3 regions of the Kluyvera huaxiensis genome follow, and region 2 is predicted to be linked to each of the others. Evidence: predicted binding sites of a transcription regulator. Region 2 holds the regulator's gene; each other region holds the start of a gene.
What was found. The regulator PurR, encoded in region 2, represses purine synthesis genes. The targets are predictions, from matches to a motif close to CANGCAAACGTTTGCNTG.

Region 1: the regulator PurR is predicted to act here: its motif matches at 2,198-2,215, upstream of tusA (sulfurtransferase TusA).
Region 3: the regulator PurR is predicted to act here: its motif matches at 5,116-5,133, upstream of pyrC (dihydroorotase).

What each region holds. Positions count from the first base shown of each region.
Region 1 covers NZ_JBEFLV010000005.1:196,600-206,556, forward strand. Annotated here, with positions in the region: gene ABOC97_RS07690 (MFS transporter) at 1-763, shown strand, start outside; gene ABOC97_RS07695 (DcrB family lipoprotein) at 797-1,354, opposite strand; gene ABOC97_RS07700 (7-cyano-7-deazaguanine/7-aminomethyl-7-deazaguanine transporter) at 1,428-2,093, opposite strand; gene tusA (sulfurtransferase TusA) at 2,275-2,520, shown strand; gene ABOC97_RS07710 (bifunctional metallophosphatase/5'-nucleotidase) at 2,748-4,649, shown strand; gene zntA (Zn(II)/Cd(II)/Pb(II) translocating P-type ATPase ZntA) at 4,759-6,969, opposite strand; gene ABOC97_RS07720 (lysoplasmalogenase) at 7,048-7,674, opposite strand; gene ABOC97_RS07725 (DUF2500 domain-containing protein) at 7,815-8,171, shown strand; gene ABOC97_RS07730 (DUF1145 family protein) at 8,208-8,489, opposite strand; gene rsmD (16S rRNA (guanine(966)-N(2))-methyltransferase) at 8,479-9,075, opposite strand; gene ftsY (signal recognition particle-docking protein FtsY) at 9,255-9,957, shown strand, end outside.
Region 2 covers NZ_JBEFLV010000001.1:66,558-76,514, forward strand. Annotated here, with positions in the region: gene zinT (metal-binding protein ZinT) at 1-457, shown strand, start outside; gene mdtK (MdtK family multidrug efflux MATE transporter) at 511-1,884, opposite strand; gene ABOC97_RS00380 (riboflavin synthase subunit alpha) at 2,136-2,777, shown strand; gene cfa (cyclopropane fatty acyl phospholipid synthase) at 2,818-3,966, opposite strand; gene punC (purine nucleoside transporter PunC) at 4,263-5,456, opposite strand; gene punR (DNA-binding transcriptional activator PunR) at 5,568-6,479, shown strand; gene purR (HTH-type transcriptional repressor PurR) at 6,496-7,521, opposite strand; gene cydH (cytochrome bd-I oxidase subunit CydH) at 7,815-7,904, shown strand; gene ABOC97_RS00410 (MFS transporter) at 8,065-9,231, shown strand; gene sodB (superoxide dismutase [Fe]) at 9,298-9,879, opposite strand.
Region 3 covers NZ_JBEFLV010000012.1:18,672-28,628, forward strand. Annotated here, with positions in the region: gene ABOC97_RS13610 (Kdo(2)-lipid IV(A) acyltransferase) at 1-458, opposite strand, end outside; gene trhO (oxygen-dependent tRNA uridine(34) hydroxylase TrhO) at 692-1,753, shown strand; gene ABOC97_RS13620 (DUF2770 family protein) at 1,750-1,863, opposite strand; gene solA (N-methyl-L-tryptophan oxidase) at 1,909-3,027, opposite strand; gene bssS (biofilm formation regulator BssS) at 3,164-3,418, opposite strand; gene dinI (DNA damage-inducible protein I) at 3,700-3,945, opposite strand; gene pyrC (dihydroorotase) at 4,017-5,063, opposite strand; gene ABOC97_RS13645 (lipoprotein) at 5,192-5,752, opposite strand; gene ABOC97_RS13650 (hypothetical protein) at 5,881-6,069, shown strand; gene rimJ (ribosomal protein S5-alanine N-acetyltransferase) at 6,385-6,969, shown strand; gene ABOC97_RS13660 (YceH family protein) at 6,980-7,633, shown strand; gene ABOC97_RS13665 (Gfo/Idh/MocA family protein) at 7,648-8,562, shown strand; gene murJ (murein biosynthesis integral membrane protein MurJ) at 9,387-9,957, shown strand, end outside.

The DNA of each region.
Region 1 (9,957 bases), on a different contig from region 2:
CGGTGCTCCCCATATTGGCAGGGTTATTTCCTGGAACGGTATCGTCACCTACGGTGCGATGGCGATGGGCGCGCCGCTGGGCGTACTTTGCTATCGCTATATCGGTCTGCAAGGGCTGGCGCTGGCGATCATGGCGGTGGCCGCGGTGGCTATTCTGGCGGCTCTCCCACGTGCGGAGGTGAAAGCCGCCAAAGGCAAACCGATGTCGTTTCGCGCCGTATTGGGCCGCGTCTGGCCCTATGGTATGGCGCAGGCCCTGGCATCGGCCGGGTTTGGCGTGATCGCCACCTTTATCACGTTGTTCTACGACGCTAAAGGGTGGGATGGCGCTGCTTTCGCGCTCACGCTGTTTAGCTGTGCCTTCGTCGGTACGCGGCTGCTGTTCCCCAACGGTATCAATCGTCTGGGTGGTTTGAACGTGGCGATGATCTGTTTTGCCGTTGAGGTTCTGGGCCTGCTGCTGGTGGGTGTCGCGGCGACGCCGCTGATGGCAAAAGTGGGCACCTTCCTGGCGGGCGCGGGCTTTTCGCTGGTCTTTCCGGCGTTGGGCGTCGTTGCCGTCAAAGCGGTGCCGCAGCAAAATCAGGGCGCGGCGCTGGCAACTTATACCGTGTTTATGGATCTGTCGTTGGGGATAACCGGGCCGCTGGCTGGGCTGATGATGGCGTGGATGGGCGTGTCGACTATCTATATTGCGGCGGCAGGGCTGGTCACGTTGGCTCTGCTGCTGGGATGGCAGCTAAAAAAACGGCCTCAGGCGTAATCACGCGAGAGGCCGTTGGGTCATCAGGCAAACTTAGTTGATGACCAGGGTATTAATGATTTTTTCCGCATCGGCCTGCGCCTGCTGCTGGTTATCCGCTGGCAGCGTAACCTGCAGGGTCAGCAGTTTATTGTCAACTTTACCCAGCACCACGGAAGAGTAAGCGGTCTGCCCTTTGGCAGAAATGATGCTATCGAGCTGTTGCAGGGTATGGCCCTTCACGTCGATAGATTTGTTGGTGACAACCTGCAGCTGTGGATCACGACTGCGCTGTTGTTCTTCCAGACGATTGGTCAGCACGGCCAGATCTTCATTGGTGCCGTCGCCGACGATAACGATGATCGCTTTCTGGCCGGTGGCATCAGAATAAACGTGCATGTTGTTGCTTTGGGTGCCGAGCTTACCGCTCTGGTCGGTCATCCCGGCCGGTAGCGTGAAGCTGAGTTTACCGTCTAACAGGCTGATAGCCTGACCGGCGGCGTCACTTGCGGCAGCCGAACCCTGTGCAGGGGTGCTGGTATCGCTGTTGTCACAGGCAGCAAGACCCACAACCAGCAGGCCAATACCAACATATTTCACCAATTTGCGCATTGACTTCTTCCTTTCGATAAACAGCCACTAACGGCTCATTCCGCTATCTTATCACAACCAATGTCATGAACTCTTAGCCGGGCTGTGCTGCGGATAAATCGGATTTATCTGCCAGCCTTTTCATCAGCATATTCAACAATACGCCATACATCGGCAGGAAGAAAACAATGCTGATCAGCACTTTAAAGGTGTAGTCCACGAGGGCGATTTCCACCCAATGGGCCGCCATAAAGGGATCGGTGCTGCGCCAGAAGGCGATGAAGAAGAACGCCAGCGTATCGCTGATATTACCGAACATCGTGGAAGCCGTAGGCGCCAGCCACCAGTGTTTGCTTTGACGCAGACGGTTAAAGACGTGGACGTCGAGAATCTGCCCTAAGGCGTAGGCCATAAAGCTTGCGGCGGCGATACGGGCGACAAACAGGTTGAAGTGCGCCAGCGCAGCGAAGCCCTGCCATTCTCCCATGTAAAACAGAGAGGATATGACGTAGGAAATCATCAGCGCCGGGATCATCACCGCGAAGACGATGCGACGAGCCAGCGGTGCGCCAAAGATCCGCACGGTGAGGTCGGTTGCCAGGAAAATAAACGGAAAGCTAAACGCACCCCAGGTGGTGTGGAATCCGAAAACGGACACCGGCAGCTGCACCAGATAGTTACTGGAGGTGATCACCAACAGGTGAAATAACGATAGCCAAACCAGCGCATGACGGCGCTGCGTGGAGGTAAAGGGAGTCATATTGTACCTTTTTAGTGGTTGGGGTGAGGGAACCCAATAATCTGCAAACCAATTGCAGGGGCGGAATGATACTGCTTTCCCATTGCATTGCAATGGTTGTTTTTCACGCAATCGTTAACCTTGTTGCGTTGCGAGAGGGTCGGCGTAAACTAATGCCGTTTTTTTAAATGATGAGATGATAATGACCGATTTGTTCTCCAGCCCCGACCACACTTTAGACGCGCAGGGACTCCGTTGCCCGGAGCCGGTAATGATGGTGCGCAAAACCGTGCGTACGATGCCGGTGGGCGAAACGCTGCTGATTATTGCCGACGACCCCGCGACTACGCGCGATATCCCCGGTTTTTGCCGTTTTATGGAACATGAGTTGATTGCCGAGCAGACCGAATCGCTGCCGTATCAATACCTGTTGCGTAAAAGTCACTAATGCCGGATGACGGCTGCGCCTCAATTAATGAGCATGCTTATCATAACGTATTGATTTTATTTGTTTGGTAGGCGCAGCCACTCTCTGCTTCCCCCTGAAGGAGGGTTCGTAGGGCTAATCTTGAGCTGCCTCTCAGTTTCAATGTCTATCCTGTAAAGCCGCTAGCCAATTTATTGATGTGAATCGCATAATTTCCCCTCGTTTCCCTTCCGGCACATCAAATAAAAATGAAAAAATCGACTCTTGCGCTTTTACTTTGCTTAGGTACCTCTGCAGCGATGGCTGACCCCGTCAATATCACGATCCTCGGCACTTCCGATCTCCATGGCACTTTTGTGCCGTGGGACTATTCGACGGATACCGAAAATCTGGCAGGCAGCCTGAGCCAGATTGCCACCCAGGTGCGAAAAGTCCGCAGTGAACAACCTAACGTCATTCTGGTGGATGCGGGTGATACCATTCAGGGCAACTTTGTCGAAACCTTTAAGAACGACAAAACCAGCCCGATGATCCTCGGATTTAACGCGCTGGACTATGACGTCTGGGTGATGGGCAACCACGAATTCGACTTCGGTCTGAAATCGCTGTCGACCTCGCTAAACCAGTTTAAGGGCACTGCGCTGGCCGGCAATATTCTGTGGGACAGCGGAAAACCCTATCTCCCGGCGTCTAAAATCATTGAACGTCAGGGCGTGAAGATCGGCATTATCGGGATGGATACGCCGATGACCGCTGAGTTTGCCAAAGGCACCGACCGCGTGAAAGGTCTGAACTTTACCGATCCGGTGGATGCGGTGAAAAAGACCATTGAGCAACTTCAGGGGCAGGTGGACGCCATTGTGCTGGTAGCGCATATGGGTATCGATAATGAGAACCAGCGCCCGGGTACCGGCGTAGGGGATATCGCGCGCGCTAACCCAGAGCTGGCGGCTATCGTTGCCGGACATATGCATGTGAAGGTCGATAAAGAGGTTATTAACGGCGTAATCGTCACCGAGCCGGACAAATATGGCCGCGCGCTGTCGCGTATCGACCTGCAGTTTGAGCAGCACAATGGTAAGTATGTGTTGATCAATAAAGACAGCTACACCTACGCGATTAAGGGCATGGCTTCTGATAAGAAGCTGGAAGAGGTATATCAGCCGTATCACAAGATTCTGCGCGCCAATGCCAATCGCCCGATTGCTCAGTTGAGCGGCCAGGATCTGGTGCCACCGGATGCGGTGAAGGGCATTCCGCAGGTGCATATTCAGGATACCGGTATCAGCAAGCTGTATCAGGAAGCCAGTCGTCATTACGCGCCAAAGGCGCAGGTGATTGCGCTGCAGATTGATAACGACCGTCCGAAATTAAACGTCGGCACCATTACGGCGAAAGATATCGCCTTTAACTATCAGTATGCGGGCGGTGAAATCACCGTTTATCAGCTGACGGGGAAAGAGCTGAAGAAATACATGGAGTGGTCTGCTGGCTACTTCAATCAGCTGCATGACGGTGACGTGACCTACAGCTTTAACCCGCAGCGCCGGGCCTCCAAATATTCCACCAACGATTTCTTCGACGGTGTGACTTACAAAATCGATCTGCGCCAGCCTGCGGGGCAGCGTATTCGCGATCTGAAAATGGTCGATGGGACGCCAGTGACGGACAGTACGCCAATTCGCCTCGGAATGAACAGCTACCGGATGGGCCACCTGACGCAAAAAGGCGGCGCGCTGGAAGGCATGCAGTTCCCGGTGCTCTCTGACAGCAAAGCGGAATACGGTGAAGAGGCCGGTACGATTCGCAATCTGACTATTCGTTATCTGACTGAAGTGAAAAAGGGTCAGTATCAAGGTGTGGCGGAGCAGCGCTGGCAGCTGGTTGGCCTGCAAGGTTATGACCGTGAACGTAAAATCGTCGAAACGCTGCTGAATGAGGGCAAAATTAGCGTTCCGACCAGCGAAGATGGGCGCTACAGCAACGTGGCGTCATTCAATGTGAAAGCGCTGTTGTTTAGCGACCCACAGGCGAAAAAGCAGAAACAGGCGGCGTTGCAGGCGGAGCTGGCGGCAGCAAGTTCTCCGGCGGCGAAGAAATTCGTCAGTGACCAGTTGGTGGTGCTTGAGGCGATAAATCAGCCTGGATGATATTGATATCGCGCCAGTATTTTTGTCGGGTGGCGCTGCGCTTACCCGACCTACAAATCATGTACGATTGTAGGTCTGATTAGCGCAGCGCCATCGGATGTGGCCAACGTTAAGCGCTAAATTTCCCACGCAGCAGGCGCAGCGCGTTGAGCGTCACCAGCACCGTTGCGCCGGTGTCGGCCAGCACGGCCAGCCACAGCCCGGTCATCCCCAGCAAGGTCGTGATGAGGAAAATCCCTTTCAACCCCAGCGCGATGGTGATGTTCTGCCGCACGTTGGCATGGGTGGCGCGTGCCAGACGAATCATCTGTACCAGCCCGGTTAAACGGTTGTGGGTCAGCGCCGCATCGGCGGTTTCCAGCGCCACATCGGTACCGCTGCCCATCGCAATCCCCATCGCCGCCGCTTTCATTGCCGGGGCGTCGTTAATACCGTCACCGACCATCGCCAGCGGCCCCTGGGCGTTGAGAGCGGTGACTTCTGTCACCTTATCGGCTGGCAGCAGGTTGGCGCGGTAGGCCATACCAAGTTCATCGGCAATCGCTGCCGCTGCCCGCGGGTTATCGCCGGTCAGGATAATCCCCTGAATCCCTAGCTCGCGCAGGCCATCGACCGCCTGACGGGCTTCCTGGCGCACGGTATCGCGCAGTGCCAGAATTCCCAGTAGCGTGTTGTCGCGAGTCACCAGCACCACCGTGTTACCCTGGTTTTCTAATTGTTCAATCTGCGCCTGCTGCGTAGCGGCGGGGAACTTGCCCGCTGCGCAGATAACGATACGCTGACCGTCAACTTCCGCCTCAATCCCCGAACCGACCAGCGCGCGCTGTGCCTGAGCCTGTGGAATGGTCAGATTGCGCTGCTGTGCTTCACGCACCACCGCTTGCGCCAGCGGGTGAGTTGAGCCCTGTTCTACCGCCGCCGCCATTGCCAGCAGCGTCTCTTCATTGATTTCAGCCGTTGGGATTACCGCTGTCACCTGCGGTTTGCCCAGCGTCAGGGTGCCGGTTTTATCAAAGGCCATCTGGGTGATGCGGCCTAACTGTTCCAGCGCCGCGCCGCCTTTAATCAGCGCACCATGACGCGCGGCGGTCGCCAGACCCGAGGTAATCGCCGCCGGTGTTGAAATCACCAGTGCACACGGGCAGCCAATCAGCAGCAGAGTCAGCCCTTTATAAATCCACTCTTCCCATGAGGCGGAAAACAGCAGTGGCGGTACCAGCGCGACCAGCAGTGCAATCGCCATAATCACCGGCGTGTAAATGCGGCTGAAACGGTCGATAAAGCGTTCGATTGGCGCGCGGCGTTCTTCCGCTTCTTCAATCAGGCGCAGGATGCGGTCGATGGCGCTGTCGCCGGGTTTAGATATCACGCTGAGCTGCACCAGACGGTCGGCGCTGGTGGCACCTGCTGGAACGCTTTCGCCGGCGTTGCGTTCAACCGGAATCGACTCGCCGGTTAAGGCGCTTTCGTCAAAGCTGGCGAACGGAGTCATCAGCTTGCCGTCGGCAGGCAGACGCCCCCCGGCGGCGACTTCAATCACATCGCCGGGCTGTAAATCCTTTTGGGCCACGGTTTCCCGCTGGCCGTCACGCACCCGCACGGCGGTATCGGGCTTCAGCGCCATCAGCGCGCTCACGCCCTGACGCGCGCGGTTGGCGGCCCAGCCTTCGAGTCGCTCGCCGATTAAAAACAGCAGCAGTACCATCGCCGCTTCCGCCGTCGCGCCGATAAATAGCGCACCGATGGCCGCCACGCTCATCAGCGTTTCGATGGCAAACCAGCTGCCGCTCTTAATCAGGCGCAGCGACTGGCGAGCAATAGGGAACAGCCCGACTAGGGTGGTGGCGATAAAGGCCAGATTGCCGAGCGGATGGTTGAACTGTTCCAGCCCCCAACTGATGGCCATCAACACGATAAGCGCTATCAGCGGCAGGTTTTCCTTCAGGCGGGAGACTTCAGCTTCCGGTGCGGAGGCATCCTCGCCGCGCAGCGTATAGCCCGCGGCGCTGACCGCTTTTTCAATCTGTGCGCGGACGTCTTCATCGGCATCGACCAGCAGTTTTTCCGTGGCGAACAGCACTTTGGCCTGTTTCACCCCGGGGACCTGGCGCGCGGCGGTTTCCACTTTGCGGGCGCAGGCGGCGCAGTCCATCCCGTTAACCACCCAGCTGTAGCGTGCTTCCAGTGCGCTTTCTACCGGTGTTTCCACGGTGGAGCATTGGCTATCGCAGCAGCAATCGTCCTGCGCCTGCGGGGCAGGAGCCAGCTTGAATGAGGAGAACTGCGGGGCTTTTTTGTCATGCGTCTCTGGAGTCGACATCGTATCCTCCGGTTAATGATCGTTGTTTCATTAAGCGCAGCATACACTCTGGAGTCGACTCCAGAGTCAAGCGAGAAATTACAAATAAAGTGCGCGAACGATAAAGAAGTGTCCGGCAAAGTAGCAGGCGGCGTAAATGGCAGTATCCGCGCGGAAGCGACAACGGTACTGACTCACCAGCCAGACAATATTGCCGAGCAGTAATAGCGCGGCACCGAAGAATCCGGACATCGCGGTATCGGTTGGGCGCAGGAACCACAGTTCGCCCGCCACCCAGACCATCACCAGCGTCATGCCAACAAATGCCAGCACCGGCAGACGCATCTCTTCCAACCTTGTCCAGATTGTGACTAGCAGCAGCGCGCCAATCACCAGTAATATTACCGGCAGCGGCCAGAAGAAGGTGAAGGTCAGCTGACCGGCAAACCAGATGGTATAGAGCAGGTGTGAAAGTAAAAAGGCCCCCACCGCGTAGAGCATGCGCTGTCGCGGCAGCAGCGTTAGCGCATCACCGACCAGCGCGGCGCACAGACCCGCCAGCACCAGATAGCTGATGGCGTTAAACATCGGCGCCTGCCAGGCGAGAAACAGCAGTAAAATTAGGGTGATAGGTTTGAATGCCCAGCGCTGCCAGGTTGGGCCACGGTAGGCGGCGTCAACGTAGAGCCACCCGGAAAAGAATACTGCGATAAACGACCAAAGCATATTAAGTCCCTGTATCTGTTATCTTAATAGGTACGGTGTTGCCAGTCCTGAATGTCCAGTGTAGTAGTGGTGGCGGCCAGATGACAATGACTGACTTCGCCGTTTACTCTGATTTGCGTAAATTCTTATGAGAACCTGAAATGAGCAAAATGCCTTTGTTTTTCGTCGTTGTGGTGGCGATTATCGTTATTGCCGCTTCGTTTCGCTACGTTCAGCAGCGCCGGGAAAAAATGGATAACGACGCCGCGCCGCTAATGCAAAAACGAGTGGTGGTGAGCAATAAACGTGAAAAGGTGCTGAATGACCGCCGTTCGCGTCAGCAGACGGTCGCTCCCGCGGGCAGCGAGATGCGCTATGACGTAAGCTTTAAGCCTGAGCAGGGTGGGCTGGAGGTGAGTTTCCGCGTGGAAGCCGCGCAGTATCACCAGTTGACCGTGGGTGACAAAGGAACGTTAAGTTACAAAGGCTCGCGCTTTGTCGATTTTAAGGCTGAGTAGTTAACGGTGGCCTGGTACATCACCAGGCCGAAGATCTTATTTCTTCTTTTTCAGGCTGGCAGCCGTTTTCTTTTGCCACACCAGCAGTTCAAACACGCCGAAGAGGAAGATGCGAACTTTCTCGCCGAACGTCATCTGTGGCCCATCTTTTGGCATAGTAGATTGCAACAACGCCATCTGCATACCGTGCATCAACACCATAAAAATCAGTGCGACGTTGACGAAAATATTCAGCGGACGCGGGAACGGCTGGATGACATTCAGTACCAAAAATGCCCACACGCACAGCATCAACAAGCGACCCAGATTAATCAGCATCCTTTTCTCCCTGCACTTCACGATGATAGAGGCGATAAGCGACCTGACCGGCGATTTTTTCCCGATGCAGACTCCAGCTGGCAGGCACAGGCGGCAGGCCGTTTTCTACTTCGCTTTCGACGTAAATAAGCGCGCCATCTGCCAGCCAGCCGTTCACTTCCAGCAGATTTAGCGTCTCTTCCAGCAGCCCTTTACGGAACGGTGGATCGACAAACACTACATCATGCGGCGTGCCGCTCTGGTTAAGGTAGGTCAGGGTGTTGGTGTTCACCACTTTGCCGTGTTCGGCTTTTAGCGTGGCGAGATTTTTTTGCAGCTGCTGAGCCACATGACGCTCCATCTCCAGCAGCGTGGTGCTGGCGGCGTAGCGGGAGAGTGCTTCCAGCCCCAGCGCGCCGCTTCCGGCGAAACAGTCCAGGCAGCGGGCGTCTACCATCGACGGTGCCAGCCAGTTAAAAAGGGTTTCACGCACGCGGTCGGTGGTGGGTCTGAGACCTGGGCTGTCGGGGACAGGAAGTTTACGGCCGCGCCACTGTCCGCCAATAATGCGGATCTGGCCACTGCCGCCGGAGGTTGGTTTTTTCATTTGCTCGCTCTGATCGCTCTTTCAGCCTGCTATTCTAGCGATCTGCTCTGCCGGGTGAAAGCGGTGAAGCCAGGGAAGTTAAGTGGTAGACTAAGCGACTAATTTCATCATTATTTCAGCCTTCGCGTCGATTGTGGCGAAGTGGTGCCATCAATTATCTGCGGGGAGTGTGGTTGCAAATGGCAAAAGAGAAAAAACGCGGTTTTTTTTCCTGGCTGGGCTTTGGTCAAAAAGAACAGGATCAGGTTGTTGAATCAGAAGACAAAATTGAAGAACAGCCGGCGGTAGAATCGTCGGTCGTCGAGCCTGAAACGGTTGTTGAAACGCCCGCTGTTGAAGATGTAGTGGCCGAAGAGACTGCCGTAGCGCATCCGGTTGAAGAAAGTGAAGTTTTCGCCGCTGATGTGGTTGACGTCACTGAACAGGTTGCGGAAAGCGAAAAATCGCACGAAGTTGCTGACGAAGTTGTACCTGCCGTTGAAGAGACTCTGGTCGCCGAAGAGGCCGCACCGGTGCGGGTGGAAGAGCTGCCGGTGGTTGAGGACAACGCGCCAACCGTCATGGCCGAAACGCCGAGCGTCGAAGAGCCGGTACGGGTAGAAGATTTACCGGTGGCGGAAGAAAACGCACCTGCCGCGGTAGAAGAGGCACCGGTTGTCGAAGAGATTGCCCCGGTATTGGTTGAAGAGCTGCCGGTCGTTGAAGACAACGCGCCAGCGGCCCCGGAAGAAACGCCGGTTGTCGAAGAAACGGCGGCGGTACGCGTTGAAGATCTGCCGGTCGCTGACGTGATTGCGCCTGAAGTTGAAGCCGTTGCTGAAACCGTCGCAACCGAAGAAGCCGACGCTGAAGAGACTGAGCTGACCGACGAAGAGCTGGAAG
Region 2 (9,957 bases):
GAATGGCTATTTGTTATCCGGGGACTTAGACCCGGTTTTCCGCCAAAAGGCTGAAAAACAGCAGGGTAAAACTTTCGCGGAAATTAAAGAGTACTACCGCAAGGGCTATGCAACCGACGTTAACATGATCGGCATCGAAAACGGTGTGATGGAGTTTCACGTCGGCGATAAGGTGAGCAGCTGCCAGTATCATTATGCCGGGCACAAAGTATTGACCTACGCATCCGGAAAGCAGGGTGTTCGCTACCTGTTTGAGTGTCAGCAGGCCAATACCGGGGCCCCGAAATACGTGCAGTTTAGCGACCATATCATTGCGCCGCGTAAATCCGCACATTTCCACATTTTTATGGGTAATCAGTCGCAGGAAGCATTGCTGGCGGAGATGGACAACTGGCCGACGTATTACCCGTACCAGTTGACCCGGCAGCAGGTCGTTGATGAGATGCTGCATCACTAAGATGTTGTCGCATAAGCCCGGTGTGCGATGTCTCACCGGGCTTACCGGGTATTTTAGCGCGCCGCGCGCTGGAGAATAACCGTCGCAGGCTGACGTTGCAGGAAACGCATACGCAACATCATTAATACTGCCGCCGACGTCAGGCCGATAATAAAGCCCCACCAGAACCCAGCCGGGCCCATTCTTTCGACGACCAGATCGGTCAGCGCCAGTACGTAACCGCACGGCAACCCGAGAACCCAGTATGCGATAAAGGTAATAAAGAAGATCGAACGAGTATCTTTATACCCACGCAGAATGCCGCTGCCGATAACCTGCACGGAGTCGGAAATCTGATACAGCGCCGCCAGCAGCATCAGTTGAGCGGCCAGCGTCACAACCTCAGGATTATCGTTATACAGCAGGGCAATGTGTGTCCGCATCACGGTGGTGAAAATGGCCGTGCACATTGCCATGCAAATCCCCACGCCCAGACCGGTCCGGGCGGAAACCTGTGCATCCGGCGTGGAGCCTTGCCCAAGTCGGTAGCCGACACGGATGGTGACGGCGGCGGCAAGCGACATTGGCAGAACGAACATCAGCGAGCTGAAGTTCAGCGCAATCTGGTGACCCGCGACGTCGACGATCCCCAGTGGCGATACCAGCAGGGCGACCACGGCGAACAGCGTGACTTCGAAGAACAGCGCCAGCGCAATCGGCAGACCCAGGGTGGTCAGACGCTTGAGAATGACTGGATCCGGGCGGGCAAAACGTTCTTTATTACGGATGTCACGCATTGAGCCCGCGTGGCGAACGTAATAGAACATGCTGAAGAACATCACCCAGTATACCGAGGCCGTGGCCACGCCGCAGCCCACGCCGCCGAGTTCCGGCATGCCAAAATGGCCGTAAATAAAGATGTAGTTCACCGGGATATTGACCAGCAGGCCAATAAAGCCCATCACCATGCCTGGCTTGGTTTTTGCCAACCCTTCGCACTGGTTACGCGCCACCTGGAAACAGAGATAGCCCGGCGCACCCCACAGCAGCGCACGCAGGTAGCCTACGGCTTTGTCCGCCAGAGCCGGGTCAATGTTATGCATCGAGCGAATAATGTAGCCCGCATTCCACAGCACCACCATGATCAGCACTGAGACAAATCCCGCCAGCCAGAAACCTTGACGCACCTGTTGTGCGATACGGTCGCGACGACCTGAGCCATTAAGCTGAGCGATAACTGGCGTCATGGCCAGCAGTAAACCGTGGCCAAAGAGGATGGCCGGCAGCCAGATAGAGGTACCGATCGCTACCGCAGCCATGTCGGTAGCACTGTAGCCACCTGCCATAACGGTATCGACGAATCCCATTGCCGTTTGGGCAACCTGCGCAAGGATTACCGGGATAGCCAGAGATAATAACTGACGCGCTTCGACAAAGTACTTCTGCACGTTAACACCTGTATTGTTGTTATTTATTCTCGCCGTACAGCGGCTACGGGAGACAGAAAAGCCGCCTTAACCGGCAGCAAGAAGAATAAATAGAGGAATTGCTCCAATATTGTAGCGAGGATTTGCTATTAATCTAGTCAAAAAATGAGTGGCGGGGTGCGGAAGGTAGCAACCTGTATTATCTGCTGCTATTGTGCGTAGCAGATGAATCGGTAGACGTACCGAAATGATGATTAACAGGAGTTAACTGTATGTTCACTGGTATTGTGCAGGGCACGGCAAAAATCGTGTCCATTGATGAAAAACCAAACTTCCGCACACACGTGGTCGCGCTGCCTGAGCACATGCTGGCGGGGCTGGAAACGGGCGCATCGGTGGCCCATAACGGCTGTTGTTTGACGGTGACAGAGATTAACGGCGACCAGATAAGCTTCGACCTGATGAAAGAGACGCTGCGGATCACCAACCTGGGTGATGTTAAAGAAGGCGACCTGGTCAACGTTGAACGCGCAGCGAAATTTAGCGATGAAATTGGCGGCCATTTGATGTCCGGCCATATTATGACCACCGCTGAAGTTGCGAAGATTCTTACCTCTGAAAACAATAGGCAGATCTGGTTTAAAATTCAGGACCCGGCGCTGATGAAGTATGTCCTGTATAAGGGCTTTATTGGCATTGATGGCATCAGCCTGACGGTCGGCGAAGTCACGGCAACCCGTTTCTGTGTTCACCTGATTCCGGAAACGCTGGAGCGTACGACGCTGGGCAAAAAGCGTCTGGGCGATCGCGTCAACATTGAAATTGACCCGCAAACGCAGGCGGTTGTTGATACCGTTGAACGCGTGATGGCGGCAAAAGAAGCGGCACTGCAGGCAGCGTCGGAAGAGAAGTAATAAGAAAACGCCTGCGCCAGAACGGTGCAGGCGAGAACCCCTAGCGGGCGACCCGCAGACCCTGCTCAACTCCACGTGAGAACATCACCTGCCACAGCTGGATATCCCGGGCACGGAAAGCGCCCGCACAGGCGTTAAGATAATAGCCAAACATCCGTTTGAACCGTTCAGAATAGTTGTCGGCGATTTCAGGCCAACTGGCAACAAAACGTTCATACCAGGCCATCAGTGTCGTATCGTAGTCAGCGCCAAAGTTGTGCCAGTCTTCCATCACAAAGTGGGGCTCGCTGGCGTGCGCAATCTGGCGTACTGAGGGTAAACAACCATTCGGGAAGATGTATTTGTTAATCCAGGGGTCGACGTTGTTGTCGGTTTTTTTCGAACCAATGGTGTGTAGTAAAAACAGTCCGTCGGGTTTTAAATTGCGGTCGACGACGGAAAAATAAGTGTCATAGTTTTTCGGTCCCACGTGCTCAAACATCCCGACAGAGACAATGCGGTCAAACTGTGCGTCAAGGTCGCGGTAATCCTGTAGCAGAATCTCCACATCCAGCTTTTCACAGCGCGCTTGCGCAAGTTTCTGCTGCTCGGCGGAAATGGTAACGCCGGTCACGCTGACGTGATAGTTCTTTGCCATATACGCCGCCAGCCCACCCCAGCCGCAGCCAATATCCAGCACCTGCATACCGGGTTGCAGCTGCAGTTTCTGGCAAATCAATTCCAGTTTAGCCTGTTGCGCTTCTTCCAGCGTTTGCGCATCTTTCCAGTAACCGCAGGAGTATTGCATATAAGGGTCAAGCATACGGGTGAACAGATCGTTGCCGAGATCGTAGTGTTCTTTCCCGACCTGCCAGGCGCGTTTTCGGCTTTGCAAATTGAATAAGCGTGCGCCCGCAATGCGGAGCGTATCTTTAAAGTGATGGGGGAGTTGGTTTTCTAATCCTGCACGCAGCACCTGGTCGAAAAAGAGATCCAGACGGTCGCATTCCCACCAACCATCCATATAACTTTCGCCAAGGCCGAGTGAACCTTCTTGCAATACTCGTTTAAAAAACTGTGGATTTTTGACCTGTATATCGCAGGGTGCATTGCCGTTGATTTCAATGTCAGCTCGGCTCAGCAGCTCGCTAACGATACGATACCAGTCATCATCCGGTACGTTTACTTCTTCTATACACGATGAGCTCATAGCTTCTCCATCCCGACCTGATGATCAGAACCTTAAAACAGCGTAGACGCTTTTTTCTGGTTGTGAGAAATGTCACGAAAAATTCGTGAGCCTGCTATCCGACGTAGCATAAGGAAAGGGAAGAACCCCTTGCCGAAAGCCTGTCCATGGTTTAACGGGTGGCATCCTGCCGCCGCTCAATAAGTCCAATGTATATTAATTATGTGATGCCGATCCAGTATAGGACGCTAAGTTAGTTGATTCAATAAAAAACTTAGCGTCCTAACTATGCCTTATGGCATTGATATGCGTGATGATTACGCGTGGGAAGTGGAGTGTTTAGTCGAGCATTCTTCACGACGAGCTGCGCGTTGCATAACGTAACCCATACCTGCTAGTAGCACGGTGGCCAGCATTACGCAGGTGGTGGTCAGCAGCGGGGTGGCTATCAGCGTGGAAACCGCAAGGCTTGCCAGGAAGCACAGACCCAGCTGCAGCGTATTTTGTAACGCCGCGGCACGGCCGGTGGCCTGTGGGAAAGGCTTCAGTGCCTGAGCAACAACGATCGGATAGATAGCGCCGTTGGCGATAGCCATCACGCAGAATGGAATCAGCAATGCGGTCAGAGAGACGTTTTCTACCAGACCAGCGGCCCAGGTTGCTATCACGCTAACACCGAAAAGTACCAGCAACCATGGCAGAAGCTGCGAACCTTGCCATTTTTGTAGCGCTGCGCGACAGCCGTAGCCGCCCACCAGGAAGGCGATGGTCTGCGGTACGTAGCTCAGGCCAATCACGGTTGGGCTATAGCCCATTTCATGCAGGATAAACGGTGAGCCGGTGAGCCACGCAAAGAAGCTGGCGGAACAGGCCGCATAAATCAGTACGTTGCCGCGATAGTCTTTGCTGCGCAGCAGGCGCATAAAGGTTAATTTCTCTTCGCTGGTGGCATTCTTTTTGTGCGCAGGTTTCAGGCGCAGCGCTGGCAGCATCAGCACCAAGGTGATGATGAACAGGGTGGCAAAGATAGCCTGCCAGTCAAAGTGCGCCAACAGCCAGCTGCCAAGCAGCGGGGCTAACGCAGGGGAAAGCCCAACCAGCGGCATGATGGTGGCAAAAATTCGATTGGTACGATGCGCTGGATAGTAGTCAGTGACCATCGCCTGCCAGGTGACAGCTGCGGCACAGACGCCGACCGCTTGCACAAAGCGCAGCACCAGCAGTGTGGTGCCATCGCGTACCCACAGCATCCCCAGACAACCAATGGCGAAAATGGTTAAACCCGCCAACAGAATAGGTTTACGGCCATAGCGGTCAGACAGTGGCCCCCACAGCAGTTGCGCTATCGCGAAACCCGCGAGGAACAGACTCAGGCTGGCACTCACTGCGGATGCCGGCGTTTGCAGGTCTTCCTGAATGGCCGCGAAGGCTGGCAGGTACATATCGGTCGCCAAAAAGCCCAGCACGCTGAGTCCCGCGAGCCAGACTAAAAATCCTTTCCCAGGTTGCATAAATCGCCCTTTTTATCGTTAGTAAATAGTCCGGCAGAGTGTAGAGAGTGCAATAGCGGTTGTGAAACGCTAATATTTGAGTCATGGGTTCAAATTTTTTGCAGGCAAAAAATGTGGTCTGAATATTCTCTGGAAGTGGTTGATGCGGTAGCCCGTAATGGTAGTTTTAGCGCGGCAGCGCAGGAGCTGCACCGGGTGCCTTCAGCGGTTAGCTATACGGTGCGTCAGCTTGAAGAGTGGCTGGCGGTCCCGCTGTTTGAACGACGCCATCGGGATGTTGAATTAACGCCCGCGGGAGCATGGTTTTTAAAGGAAGGGCGCTCTGTCATCAAAAAAATGCAGATCACGCGCCAGCAATGCCAGCAGATTGCTAACGGCTGGCGCGGGCAGTTAGCCATTGCCGTCGATAATATCGTTAAACCGGAACGTACCCGCCAGCTGATTGTCGATTTTTACCGTCATTTTAACGATGTTGAACTGATTGTTTTTCAGGAAGTGTTCAACGGCGTGTGGGACGCCCTGGCTGATGGACGCGTGGAATTAGCGATTGGCGCCACCCAGGCCATTCCGGTCGGTGGGCGCTTTGCTTTTCGCGATATGGGCATGCTGAACTGGCACTGCGTGGTGGCGAGCTCCCATCCTCTGGCGAAGATGGAAGGCCCGCTTAGCGATGAAGTGTTGCGCAACTGGCCATCGCTGGTGCGCGAAGATACCTCGCGTTCATTACCCAAACGTACGACCTGGCTGCTGGATAACCAAAAGAGGGTGGTAGTACCGGACTGGGAATCCTCGGAAACCTGCATTTCAGCAGGGCTGTGTGCCGCAATGGTCCCCGGACATCGGGCGCAGCCGTGGCTGGATAGCGGGGAGTGGGTGGCGTTGACGCTGGAAAATCCCTTCCCGGATGCGGCTTGCTGTGTGACCTGGCAGCAAAGCGAAGCTTCGCCAGCATTAAATTGGCTGCTGGAGTATCTGGGGGACAGTGAGACGTTAAACGAGGAGTGGTTGCGGACGCCCGTGTAAGGCGTCCGTTGGAAAATTAACGGCGGTAGTCGCGGTACGGGCCGTCGGCCACGGAGCGACGCTCGATAAGGCGTGGATGCACCTCAATCGACTGCGACTCTTCGCGCTTGCTGACGATACGGTCCATCAGCATATTGAAGGCCGTTTCACCGAGCGAATCTTTTGGCTGGTGAATGGTGGTCAGCGCCGGCGTAAAGAAGCGGGAGTTGCGCACGTTATCGTAACCGATGAGTGAAATATCCTGCGGCACGCGCAGCCCCATCTCATCGGCGGCGCAGAGCGCACCCATCGCCATCACATCACCGCCGCAGAAGATGGCGGTAGGGCGCGGGTGCTGAGACAGAATCTGCTGCATCGCGCGATAGCCTGACTCGGGCTCAAAGTCGCCCTGAACAATCCAGCTAGCCGGGACGTTGATCAGCGCTTCTTCCATTGCCTTCATGAAGCCCGCCAGACGACCTGCGCCGGTGTTACGCTCCAGTGGGCCAGGGATCACGCCAATATCGCGATGGCCGCGCTCGATGAGGTAACGACCAGCCATATAGCCGCCTTCAAAGGCGTTATCGATAACCGAATCGGTAAAATCAGCTTTAGCTTCACCCCAGTCCATCACCACCATAGGAATGTGACGATACTCTTCGAGCATAGTCAGCAGGGGTTCTGGATACTCAGAGCACATGACCAGCAGGCCATCGACGCGTTTTTGCGCCATCATCGACAGATAAGCGCGCTGCTTTTCTAGATTGTTCCACGCGTTGCCGAGAATCAGGGTATAGCCTTTCTCAAAGCAGTTTTTCTCAACGGCTTCGATAATTTCGGCAAAGTAGGCGGCCTCGCTGCTGGTGGCCAGCAAACCAATCGATTTGGTGTGATTGACCTTCAAGCTACGGGCAACGGCGCTCGGTGAGTAATGCAGCTCTTTGATAGCCGCCCACACGGCTTCGCGCGTATCTTCAGCGACAAAACGCGTTTTGTTAATTACATGTGATACGGTTGTAGTGGAAACGTTTGCGCGCTTCGCTACATCTTTAATTGTTGCCATTCCATCTCACTCCAGACCCTGGCCTGCCCCTGATAAAATCGAAAGGAAAACGTTTGCCTTCACACACCCTGGCACAATCTTAGTGATTGTGATTCGCCGGGAAACGATACAGGACGACAGGAGGGGGTCAATGGCCGGTACGCTCATAAATAAGCGTCGAATTTTGACTTATCCTGGCGCAAAGTGGAAGAGCAAAAACAAACATCCTGCTAAATCTGTGAAGATTTTTACGATTAACTGTGCAAAAATGATTAAACGCAGTTTTACTGTGGTAATCAAAAGGAGAAAAATTGATGAGTACCGATCTTAAACTGTCTCTCTGTACGACCGTTATTGCGCTGGCTCTGATCGTCGCTGCAGGTTTTACCGCTATTTTGCATTAATTCCCCAGTGAGGGGGCATCCGCTCCCTCACGACTGATTGTTACTCATTTCGCAATAATCTTTTGCAGTTTTGTACACTTCTGTTTTTCTGTGATTGATGTCATGCTTTTGCACTATGTTGCCAGGCCGCGTCCAGACTGCGGCTAAACGGAGTCATTGCATGAAAATTAACTTTCCCTTACTAGCGTTAGCTATCGGGGCATTTGGTATTGGTACCACAGAGTTCTCACCGATGGGGCTGCTGCCCGTTATTGCGAAAGGCGTTGACGTCTCCATACCGGCGGCCGGAATGCTGATCAGCGCCTATGCGGTAGGGGTTATGGTCGGTGCGCCGCTGATGACGCTGCTGTTGTCCCATCGCGGCCGTCGTAACGCTCTGATCTTCCTGATGGCCATTTTTACGCTGGGCAACGTGCTGTCGGCTATTTCGCCGGACTATACCACCCTGATGCTGTCGCGCATTATTACCAGTCTCAACCACGGAGCGTTCTTCGGTCTGGGATCGGTTGTAGCGGCAAGCGTAGTGCCAAAACACAAGCAGGCCAGCGCGGTCGCCACCATGTTTATGGGGCTGACGATTGCCAATATTGGCGGCGTTCCTGCGGCAACCTGGCTTGGTGAAACAATTGGCTGGCGAATGTCGTTCCTGGCTACAGCGGGTCTTGGGGTGATTGCAATCGCGAGCCTGTGGCTGTCTCTGCCGAAAGGCGGGGCGGGGGAAAAGCCGGATGTTAAACGTGAACTGTCGGTTCTGGTTCGCCCACAGGTGCTTTCCGCACTGCTTACCACCGTGCTGGGTGCGGGGGCGATGTTCACCCTCTATACCTATATCTCACCGGTTCTGCACAGCATTACGCATGCGACTTCTGGTTTTATTACCCTGATGCTGGTGTTAATTGGCGTCGGCTTCTCAATTGGTAACTATTTGGGCGGCAAGTTCGCTGACCGCTCGGTGAGTGGGACGCTGAAAGGTTTCCTGCTGCTGTTGATGGTGATTATGCTGGCGATCCCATTCCTTGCGCAAACGCAGATAGGGGCCGCCGTCAGCATGGTGGTGTGGGGCGCGGCAACCTTTGCGGTGGTGCCTCCGCTACAGATGCGGGTGATGCGCGTGGCGCATGAAGCTCCGGGGCTATCGTCATCGGTGAATATTGGCGCGTTCAACCTGGGCAATGCGCTGGGTGCGGTAGCCGGTGGTGCGGTGATTTCCGGTGGTCTGGGTTACAGCTTTGTACCGGTGATGGGCGCGATTGTCGCCGGCCTGGCGCTGCTGGTGGTCTTCTTCAGTAGCCGCAGCCGAGGCGAAGAGGCGGTTGTTAGCCAGTAATTAAAGAAAAAGCAGAAGGTTAACCTTCTGCTTTTTTTATCACCGGATGACGCAGATGATCGTGGCTTATGCCGCCAGATTGTCAGCAACAAATTTCCAGTTCACCAGAGCCCAGAAGTGCTCCAGATAGTTTGGACGCGCGTTGCGGTAGTCGATGTAGTAAGCATGTTCCCATACATCAACGGTCAGCAGAGGCTTAGCGTCAGTCGTCAGCGGAGTGCCCGCGTTAGAGGTTGACACGATAGCCAGAGAGCCGTCTGCTTTCTTCACAAGCCAGGTCCAGCCCGCGCCGAAGTTTTTCACCGCTGCGTCGGTAAACTGGGCTTTGAACTCCGCGAAGCTACCGAAAGATTTAGCGATGGCTTCAGCCACGGCGCCAGTTGGTTCGCCACCGGCGTTTGGCGCCAGGCAGTTCCAGTAGAAGGTGTGGTTCCAAACCTGAGCCGCGTTGTTGAACACGCCGCCTTCAGAGGTGCGCACGATATCTTCCAGCGTTTTGCCTTCAAATGCGGTGCCTTTGACCAGGTTGTTCAGGTTAGTGACGTAAGTCTGGTGGTGTTTACCATAATGATACTCCAGCGTTTCCACGGAGATATGTGGAACCAGAGCGTCCTTGGCATACGGTAATGCAGGTAATTCGAACGACATTGCTACTCTCCTTATTATAGTTTGTATACCCAATAACCTTGTATTGAGTGCGGATAGAGTAGCAAATTAAAAGGTGAG
Region 3 (9,957 bases), on a different contig from region 2:
TAGACGCCGATACCGGGATTATGAATGCCGAACATCCGCGCGCCCATTTCGAGGGTCAGGAAATGAATCCCGATCAGCAATACGCCGCGCCCGGAATCCTGTACTGCGCGAATATGCTCAAGACCACTTGCATCCATCCAGCGATTTATGCGGGCGGTAGGCCAGAACCAGGCGATGCCGGTTTCAATGACGCCCATGCCCACCGATTCAAAATTCTTCACCGCCAATTGCTGGCGTTCCGCTTCGCTCATCTCGGGGAAACAGAGTTCAAGATTACGGTAAGCAATTTTGGCGCGTCGTTTCATTAAGCGCATAGCCAATCGGCCCATTGCATGGCCCAGACGATAAAGAACCGGATAGGGCAACTGAACGACTAGCCAGAGCAGGCCAACGGCTAACCATAACAGCCAATAACGGGGGTGCAGCAGTGCGGCAGTAAATTTGGGTAACTGGGTCATGTCTTTCCTGTTGTTATAAGCAACTGGCTCTATTGTTGCACTTTTTCTCTGTCATCCAAAATGACCAGCATTCGACTGGTGTTAATTTAAACGATTGTTTTAAGGTACCTAATGGATGGTGATAAAAATGTAGCGCAAAATATGGAGATGTAAATTGGCGATGATTGCTATATCATGCGCCCCGTTTATCAATAAACCGAATCATCCATTCAATTTTGCAGGATAAGAACACCATGCCAGTGTTGCATAACCGCATTTCGAATGAGACGCTGAAAGCGCAGATGCTGGCGGAAACTGAGCCACGCACCACCATCTCATTCTATAAATATTTTACCATTGTCGATCCGAAAGCAACGCGAGATGCGCTCTACGTCGCGTTGTCGGCGCTAAACGTCTTTGGCCGCGTCTACCTTGCCCGCGAAGGGATTAATGCGCAGATTAGCGTGCCTGCAAGCCAGGTTGATGCGCTGCGTGAGTACCTGGACGGCTTCGACCCGGCGTTGAAAAACCTGCGCCTTAATATTGCGCTGGACGATGACGGTAAGTCGTTCTGGGTACTGCGTATGAAGGTGCGCGAGCGTATTGTCGCCGATGGTATTGAAGACTCAACCTTTGATGCCAGCGATGTGGGCGAGTACCTGAAGGCTGCCGAAGTTAACGCCATGCTCGACGACCCGGATGCGGTGTTTATCGATATGCGCAACCACTACGAATATGAAGTGGGTCATTTCGACCAGGCGCTGGAAATCCCGGCAGATACCTTCCGCGAGCAGTTGCCGAAGGCGGTCGAGATGATGCAGGAGCATAAAGATAAAAAGATCGTGATGTACTGCACCGGTGGCATTCGCTGTGAGAAAGCCAGCGCGTGGATGAAGCACAACGGCTTTAAGCAGGTCTGGCACATCGAAGGCGGGATCATTGAGTATGCGCGTCGTGCACGTGAGCAGGGGTTGCCGGTGCGCTTTATTGGCAAGAACTTTGTCTTTGACGAACGTATGGGCGAGCGTATTTCCGATGAGATCATTGCTCATTGCCACCAGTGCGGCACGCTATGCGACAGCCACACTAATTGCTTAAACGACGGTTGCCATCTGTTGTTTATCCAATGCCCGGCCTGTGCGGCGAAATATGATGGCTGTTGCAGCGAAGCCTGTCAGGAAGAGCATAAACTGCCGGAAGAAGAGCAGCGTCTACGTCGCGCTGGGCGGGAAAATGGCAATAAAATCTTCAATAAGTCCCGCGGTCGTCTGAACACCAAGCTGGGTATTCCGGACCCGGAAAGCGCCGGTAACTAGCTGAAATAGAGATAGGCGATGTCAATCACTGCCAGCAGCAGCCAGAGCATCAGATAAAGCATTAGGTGTTCACGGATATTGTTGATGAGATAGTTGAACAGGCGACGCATAGCATTCTCGAGTGAACGGCCCCGAAAATTCGGGGCCGTTTTGTTTTATTGATTAAAGCGGTTAAGCGTGAAGGGGCTCAGGTCAAACGCTGGGGTTTGCTGTTGTGCAAACTGGGCGGCAATTTCGCCCAGCACGGTAGCAAACTTAAATCCATGGCCGCTCAGACCACCGATAAACAGGACATCCGGTTGGCCGGGCAGGGTGTCGATAATAAAATCTTCATCCGGCGAATTATCATAGGTGCAGGATGCGCCGTGCAGACAACCGCCAATTCCCGGCAGGATCTGGCGCAGGAAGCTGAAGGCTTCTGAGCCATCAGTCGCAACTGCCGCAAACGCTTTTCGTTCCTCGGGGCTGTTTATCAGCTGGCCGCCATTATGCTTACCGATTTTTAGCTCATTCTCCACCGCTGGGAAGCCGTAGAACTGGTCGCCATTCGGTAACTCACCGGTGAAGGCCGGGAAATTATTCTTTTTACTGTAGCGGCCATCGGCCTGATACCAGGCAAACACTTTGCGTACTGGCTGAATAGGCAACTCAGGGTAGAACTGTTTCACCCAGGTGCCCGCGCTCAGCAGTAACTTCTTGCCGCGCCAGCTGCCTTCGGAGGTTTCAATCGTCACGCCGTCAGCATCGCTATGTATTGCGGTAACAGGGCAGTTAAATAGCTGCGCGCAGCCAGCGTCTTTGGCCATTGCAATCAGCGTTTTGACAGCCAGTTCGCTTTTCAGTACTCCAGCGTTAGGTTCAAAAACAGCGTGATAATCGCTCGGTACGATAATCTCCGGCCAGCGTTTCATCACCGCGGCGGCGTCGAGATGCTCTACCGGAAGCTCGAACTGCGCAGCGCTTTGCGCTGCGGTCTGGAGAAAGCTGGAGTGGGCAGGGCCAAGGTTAACCACGCCGCTGCGTTCAAACAGCTCTTCACCGCTGGTGGCGGCAAGTTCATCCCATAACTTCTGGGCGCGCAGTACCAGCGGCACGTATTTTTCGCCTTCGCCGTAGGCATGACGCATCAGGCGCGTGTCTCCGTGGTGGCTACCCTGCTGGTGTGGCGGCATATGGGCGTCGGTCATCAGGACGTTTAATCCTGCTTTTCGGGCGTAATAACCTGCCGCAGCGCCAACGGAGCCGCTGCCAATAATAATAAGATCGTATTGCATAGTCTTTCCTGACACGATGTTTAGGCGCGAAACACAGACCGGTAGAGTAATTAACCCATAGAGGTTATACAAGCGTGGAAATAATTAAGGCACCCGCAGGTGCCTGTTGGCTCTTAACTCGAGGAAAGTATCGGCATTAATGCCTGCGATACTCGTTGACCTGATAATCGCCAGACTCAATTTTGGCAATCCCGGCTTCAAGAATAGAAATAAACTGACGTGCGACGTCCGTCGTTAGCCACAGGGTCTGGCCAACTTCTGCTTCTTTGTTGCTCGATTCATTGGGGTCTTGGTAGTGCAGGCGCAACATCAGCGCATCATAGCTATCTACGGTGCTGATGTCCCATCCGACGAGGGGATGGGTCTGGATGACTTCATTATTCTTTTCCATCATAACCCCTTATATACGTGTTAAAAGGCAACAACTCTCGAGGTTTAATGCAATTTTTTGTGAAGCTTTATCAGTATACAACAATTCAATAAATACTCGAGAATTGAAATCAAAAGCAACATAAATTCCTGAGTAGGTTGTTGTTTGCGCAATAAACAACCATTTTGCTCATTGTTTTTGCGGCTAATCTAAAATATGGCGATGAAAGGCGGGGAAAACAAGCGGATAAAGATGAAAAAAAGCCGGGGCGACCCGGCAAAAACACAATGTTGGAACAAGGGTTAATCGGTAATAAACCAGTCGTCCGCACTTTCCCACGTTTCTTGCAGGATCTCGGTGATACGGTCTTTATCTTCTTTAATTCCACCAATGACGGAGAGGTTGTTGCTGGCGGCATAACGCACGCTGACGCTGCCTCCGCTGTCGGGAAACTGGTTGTTAATACGGCGGGATAGTTCGTCTGCCAGCGCGTCTAAGGCACCGGCGGGCAGCACGGTGGTTTTTGCAACAGTGACTTCAATACGCATAATTGCCCCCTGTGTAATATACTGTATATTTATACAGTTACATTCGAGCTTTTACAACAGGGGGCGCGATTTTATTTTTTCACCGTCCAGCGCAGCGTTTCGCCGGCGAGGAATGGCACCAGGGTATCGTCGCTCAGCGCGATGCTTTCGGCCACCCGGCTCTCTTCACGTACCAGCTCGACAAAGCCTTCGTTGACCGGCAGGCCGTAGAAGCGTGGTCCATTCAGCGAACAGAAGGCTTCCAGGTGCTGTAGTGCATTCATCTCTTCGAATACCGTGGCGTAGCTGCTCAGTGCGGTTGGGGCGTTGAAGCATCCGGCGCAGCCGCAGCTCGCTTCTTTACGGTGACGGGCATGTGGTGCCGAATCGGTGCCGAGGAACGCGCGGGTAAAGCCGCTGGCAACCAGTTCACGCAGCGCCTGCTGGTGAATATTACGTTTAAGGATAGGCAGGCAGTAAAGATGCGGACGTACGCCGCCGACCAGCATGTGGTTGCGGTTAAACATCAGGTGCTGCGGGGTTATCGTGGCAGCGATAAGCTCGTTACCGTCGCGGACGTATTCCGCCGCGTCTTTGGTGGTGATGTGCTCAAATACCACCTTCAGACCCGGCAAGCGTTGGCGCAGCGGTTCCATGACGGTGTCGATAAAGCGTGCTTCGCGGTCGAAAATATCGATATCCGCGTGGGTGACTTCGCCGTGTACCAACAGCGGCATGCCCAGCTTTTCCATACGCTCAAGTACCGGCATGATGGCATCGGTGCTGGTGACACCGTGGCTGGAGTTGGTGGTCGCGTTAGCCGGATACAGCTTGGCGGCGGTAAACACACCTTCATTAAAGCCGCGCTCAAGCTCGTTAGGGTCCAACGTATCGGTTAAATAACAGGTCATCAACGGAGTGAAATCATGCCCGGCAGGCACGGCGTCAAGAATACGCTGGCGGTAGGCGATAGCCGCATCCACGGTGGTGATTGGCGGAACCAGATTCGGCATGATAATCGCGCGGCCATACAGTTCACTGGTATACGGAACAACCGTTTTCAGCATCTCGCCATCGCGAAGATGAATATGCCAGTCGTCTGGGCGGCGAATTTTCACAACTTGAGGTAATGCGGTCATTTGAGGCTCCGGCTGGTGGGATTGCAGTCATTTTTGCCGGGCACTAAGGATAAGCGTAAACGTTTTCCTTTGCATCTCTTTTAGATAAAAAAATGCCCGGTCATCGCCGGGCATTTTTTATGGATGAATCAATTAGTGAACGGGATGATGATCTCACCAGGCTTCACTTCGATACCTTTGGCATATTTTTTCGCCAGCGCTTCGCCCTGGCTGGCATCTTCTTTCAGCACGTAGGCGGGCTGTTTATTGAAGTAGGTGCGCAGAGACTGGTTCAGGTACGGGATAAGCGTTTGTACCACCGACTGCATTTTTTCCGGCGTCACTTTCGCGTCCTGGACTTCCATCTCCTGTAGATAGATAGCGCCTTGCTCCTGGTTAAAGACCGGCAGCGCTTTAAGCGTCAGAACAATGTTAGCTTTCTGGCTGCCAAACAGTGAATTCAGGTCCAGCTTCGCATCGCCACTGAGCGTGATTTTATTCGGTTCTTCACGGCCAATCGCGCTGGTGAGATTGCTGAGGACGATGTGCGCGTCAGCGACGCCAGGGAGCCCGATATCTTTGGAGAAATTATTGCGTTTCTGTAGCGCCTGATTAATCTCCTGCTCGCTGACGGAATACTGCGTAAGCTGGTTACAACCAACGACCAGACCGCTGACAATCAGGGCGGCAATGACTAACAATTTATTCATGGGGTTCCTCAACGAGATGCATCATGTTCATCCTGACTAAGAGCAGCATACGCTGTCAGTAGGTCTGTGACAGCGGAAAACACTGAAAGTGCCGTGGTGAGGTTCAACCGTTACCGGAAACAGACCTCATGCTGCGTGCAAAATCCGGTGTCGACAGATTCAAAACAGATAAATACCGTGCTAAACGATCCTATTTATCGTGGCGGTCGGCAGACTTTTTATCATTGAAAAAGCCGGCATCGCAGTTTGGTAATGCTAATTTCACCCATCATGGAGCCTTTAAAGAAATAAATATTGATACCGCAGGGGCGCCTTAGAATACACGATAGCGGCATGTCGAAATCTTAGGCAGCGAATTCTCGCAAAGTTGGCACTGCTTTATTTGTCTCTAAATGGCAAAAACGGGTTATTCAGCTGAATAAATAACCGTTTTGGTCTTTTCCTCATTTCTCAAGCGGTTAGAAAATACCAGTAACATCTTCATTTTGCTGGACTGTCTCACCTTTTCACGTATTGCCAGTCGCGGGGCTTTTTTATCACAATGCAAAATAATAGATTGTTGTTTTCATTGGCTGCCGTGGTGCAGGTATAGTTAAACGACCAGGGTATAGGTTTGGTACGGGAGTAGTGAGATGTTTGGCTATCGCAGTAATGTGCCGAAAGTTAGGTTAACCACGGACCGGCTGGTCGTGCGTCTGGTTCATGACCGGGACGCCTGGCGTCTGGCTGATTATTACGCCGAGAATCGGCAGTTTTTAAAACCCTGGGAACCTGTCCGCGATGACAGCCATTGCTATCCTTCGGGCTGGCAGGCGCGGTTGTCGATGATTAATGAGTTTCATAAGCAGGGAACGGCTTTTTATTTCGTGTTGCTCGACCCGGAAGAGAAAGAGATTATCGGGGTGGCAAACTTTTCTAACGTGGTGCGCGGCTCATTCCATTCCTGCTACCTCGGCTACTCCATCGGCCAGAAATGGCAGGGGCAGGGGATGATGTACGAAGCGCTCACCAGCGCTATCCGCTATATGCAACGAACGCAACACATTCACCGTATTATGGCCAACTATATGCCGCACAATCAGCGCAGCGGTGGACTGCTGGCGCGATTGGGTTTCGAAAAAGAAGGCTACGCCAAAGACTATTTGCTGATTGACGGCGAGTGGCGCGATCACGTGCTCACGGCGTTGACTACCCCACAATGGACTGCTGGTCGCTAAGGAGACAACCATGAAATACCAACTGAGTCCGCTCGAGGCCCGCGTTATCGGCTGCCTGCTGGAAAAACAGGTTACTACCCCCGAGCAGTATCCGCTGTCGATTAACGGCGTGGTTACGGCCTGCAACCAGAAAACCAACCGGGAACCGGTGATGACGCTCAGCGAAGCGGAAGTGCAGAATCAGCTAGATATGCTGGTCAAACGCCACTACCTGCGCACGGTCAGCGGTTTTGGCAACCGGGTGACAAAATACGAACAGCGTTTTTGTAATTCTGAGTTTGGCGATCTTAAGCTCTCCAGTGCGGAAGTGGCGCTGGTTACTACGCTGCTGCTGCGCGGTGCGCAAACGCCTGGCGAACTGCGCGGTCGCGCGCAGCGTATGCATGAATTTGGCGATATGGCGGAAGTTGAGAGCACCCTCGAGCGCCTGGCGAATCGTGAAGATGGCCCGTTTGTCGTTCGTCTGCCGCGCGAGCCGGGTAAACGCGAAAGCCGCTATATGCATCTGTTCAGCGGTGAGGTGGACCTGCAGGCGATGGCCGCCAGTCAGCCAGATTCCCCGCTGATTGATGATGATCTGCGCTCCCGCGTCGAAGCGCTGGAAGGCGAAGTCGCCGAGTTGAAACAGCGCCTGGACTCACTGCTGGCGCACCTTGGAGAGTAATCAGGATGGCTAAAATTCGCATTGGCGTGGTGGGGCTGGGCGGTATTGCCCAAAAAGCGTGGCTGCCGGTGTTAAGTGCCGCGACCGACTGGACGCTACAGGCAGCCTGGTCGCCGGGGAAAGAAAAGGCGCTGCGGGTGTGTGAAAACTACCGTATGCCCTATGCCGACTCGCTCACGGCACTTGCCGCCCAGTGTGATGCGGTCTTCGTTCATAGCTCTACGGCTTCGCATTACGCCGTGGTGAGCGAACTGCTCAATGCCGGTGTCCATGTCTGCGTCGATAAACCGTTGGCCGATAAACTCGACGACGCCGAGCGGCTGGTGGCGCTGGCGGCGCGTAAAAACCTGACCCTGATGGTTGGCTTTAACCGCCGTTTTTCGCCGCTGTACCGACAGTTGAAACAGCGGGCTGGTGAGATGTCTTCGCTGCGCATGGACAAGCACCGCGCTGACAGCGTGGGCCCGCACGACCTGCGTTTTACGCTGCTGGATGACTATCTGCACGTGGTGGATACCGCGCTGTGGCTGGCCGACGGTAAGGCGAAACTCAGCGGCGGTATGCTGCAAACCACTGACCAAGGCTGTATGTTCTACGCGGAGCATCACTTCAGCCAGCCAGGGCTACAGATTACCACCAGCATGCACCGCCGCGCGGGCAGCCAACGCGAATGGGTGCAGGCGGTAACGGATGGCGGGCTGTACGAGGTGACGGATATGCGTGAGTGGCGAGAAGAACGCGGTGCCGGTGTCGTCACGCAGCCGATTCCGGGCTGGCAAACGACCCTCGAACAGCGCGGTTTTAGCGGCTGCGCGCGTCACTTTATTGAGTGTGTGCAAAATCAGACTGTTCCTGATACGGCGGGTGAGCAGGCGATTTATGCCCAGCGTATTGTGGAAGGGTTATGGCGTGAGGCGATCCGCGAATAGACCGAGATTACATTCAACGGACAATACGATTGAAAAGGGAGCTCTGTTGCGCTCCCTTTCTACTCTTGCCATATAAAAAGTGCGACGCAAGGAGCGCGCAGGGGGCGGCCAATCGCCGCCGCCCCCTGCACCCCCAGGCTCTAGCGGCAGAATCGCCGCTTCGCGGTTCCCTCAGCTTATGCCTTCCGGCTTTCGGGTCGGGCGCGAGGTAACATCCCTGTAAAGCCGCGCCCTCAGCCCACATCCCTGTGGGCTGCCCCGGCCTGCAGGCAACGCTTCTGCGATTCAGACGCCACCTATGCCGCTGTAGTCTTTTCGCTAAAAGCAAAAATCGAAGTCGCTGGAACCGATGAGTCCCCGCTTGAAATCGGTGAGCCGGAGAATGGAAGACAAGGTCAGTCCGCCAGGACGGCGGACTGAGGCGAACCGAGACACGACAAAATTGCCGGGAGCAATTTTGAACAACGCTTGCGTTGGCCCGAAGGGCGAGTCCCAGGGATGGGACGAGTAGCGTCGAGTTTCGCCGTGCCGCAGGCTGGAGTTCGCAGGCGAACGCAGTGCGAAGCACCGATTTCGCCGCGGGGCCGCGGGGATTGCAAAGGGGGCGCGGCGCCCCCCTTAGCCCGTTCACGGGAAACGAGGCTTCATATATCGCTTGACGAAAGGTGAACGGAACCCCGCACTCAGCCGGCAAGTTCCACTGTAAACCCACATCAGCTGTAACAACTGGCAGTGGCAATTCACCCCGAACCCGGTAGACTAACGCCACTTTTTCAGCGCTCATCTAGCGGGCGCTCTGATCCAGGTTGTGGAATCACAGATTAATGAACCTACTTAAATCGCTGGCAGCCGTCAGCTCGATGACTATGTTTTCGCGCGTACTGGGATTTGCGCGTGACGCGATTGTAGCGAGGGTATTCGGTGCCGGTATGGCCACTGACGCCTTTTTCGTGGCGTTTAAGCTGCCAAATCTACTGCGGCGTATTTTTGCCGAAGGCGCATTTTCTCAGGCGTTCGTGCCTATTCTGGCGGAATATAAAAGCAAGCAGGGTGAAGATGCGACCCGCGTCTTTGTCTCCTATGTCTCGGGCCTGCTGACGCTGGCGCTGGCGCTGGTGACGGTGCTGGGGATGATTGCCGCACCGTGGGTAATTACCATTACCGCCCCCGGTTTTGCTGATACCGCAGATAAATTCGCCTTAACTACGCAGCTGCTGCGCATTACTTTCCCCTATATTCTGCTGATCTCGCTGGCCTCGCTGGTCGGGGCCATCCTGAATACCTGGAACCGTTTCTCCGTGCCGGCGTTTGCGCCGACGTTCCTGAACGTCAGCATGATAGGCTTCGCGCTGTTTGCCGCGCCGCACTTCCATCCACCGGTGCTGGCGCTGGCGT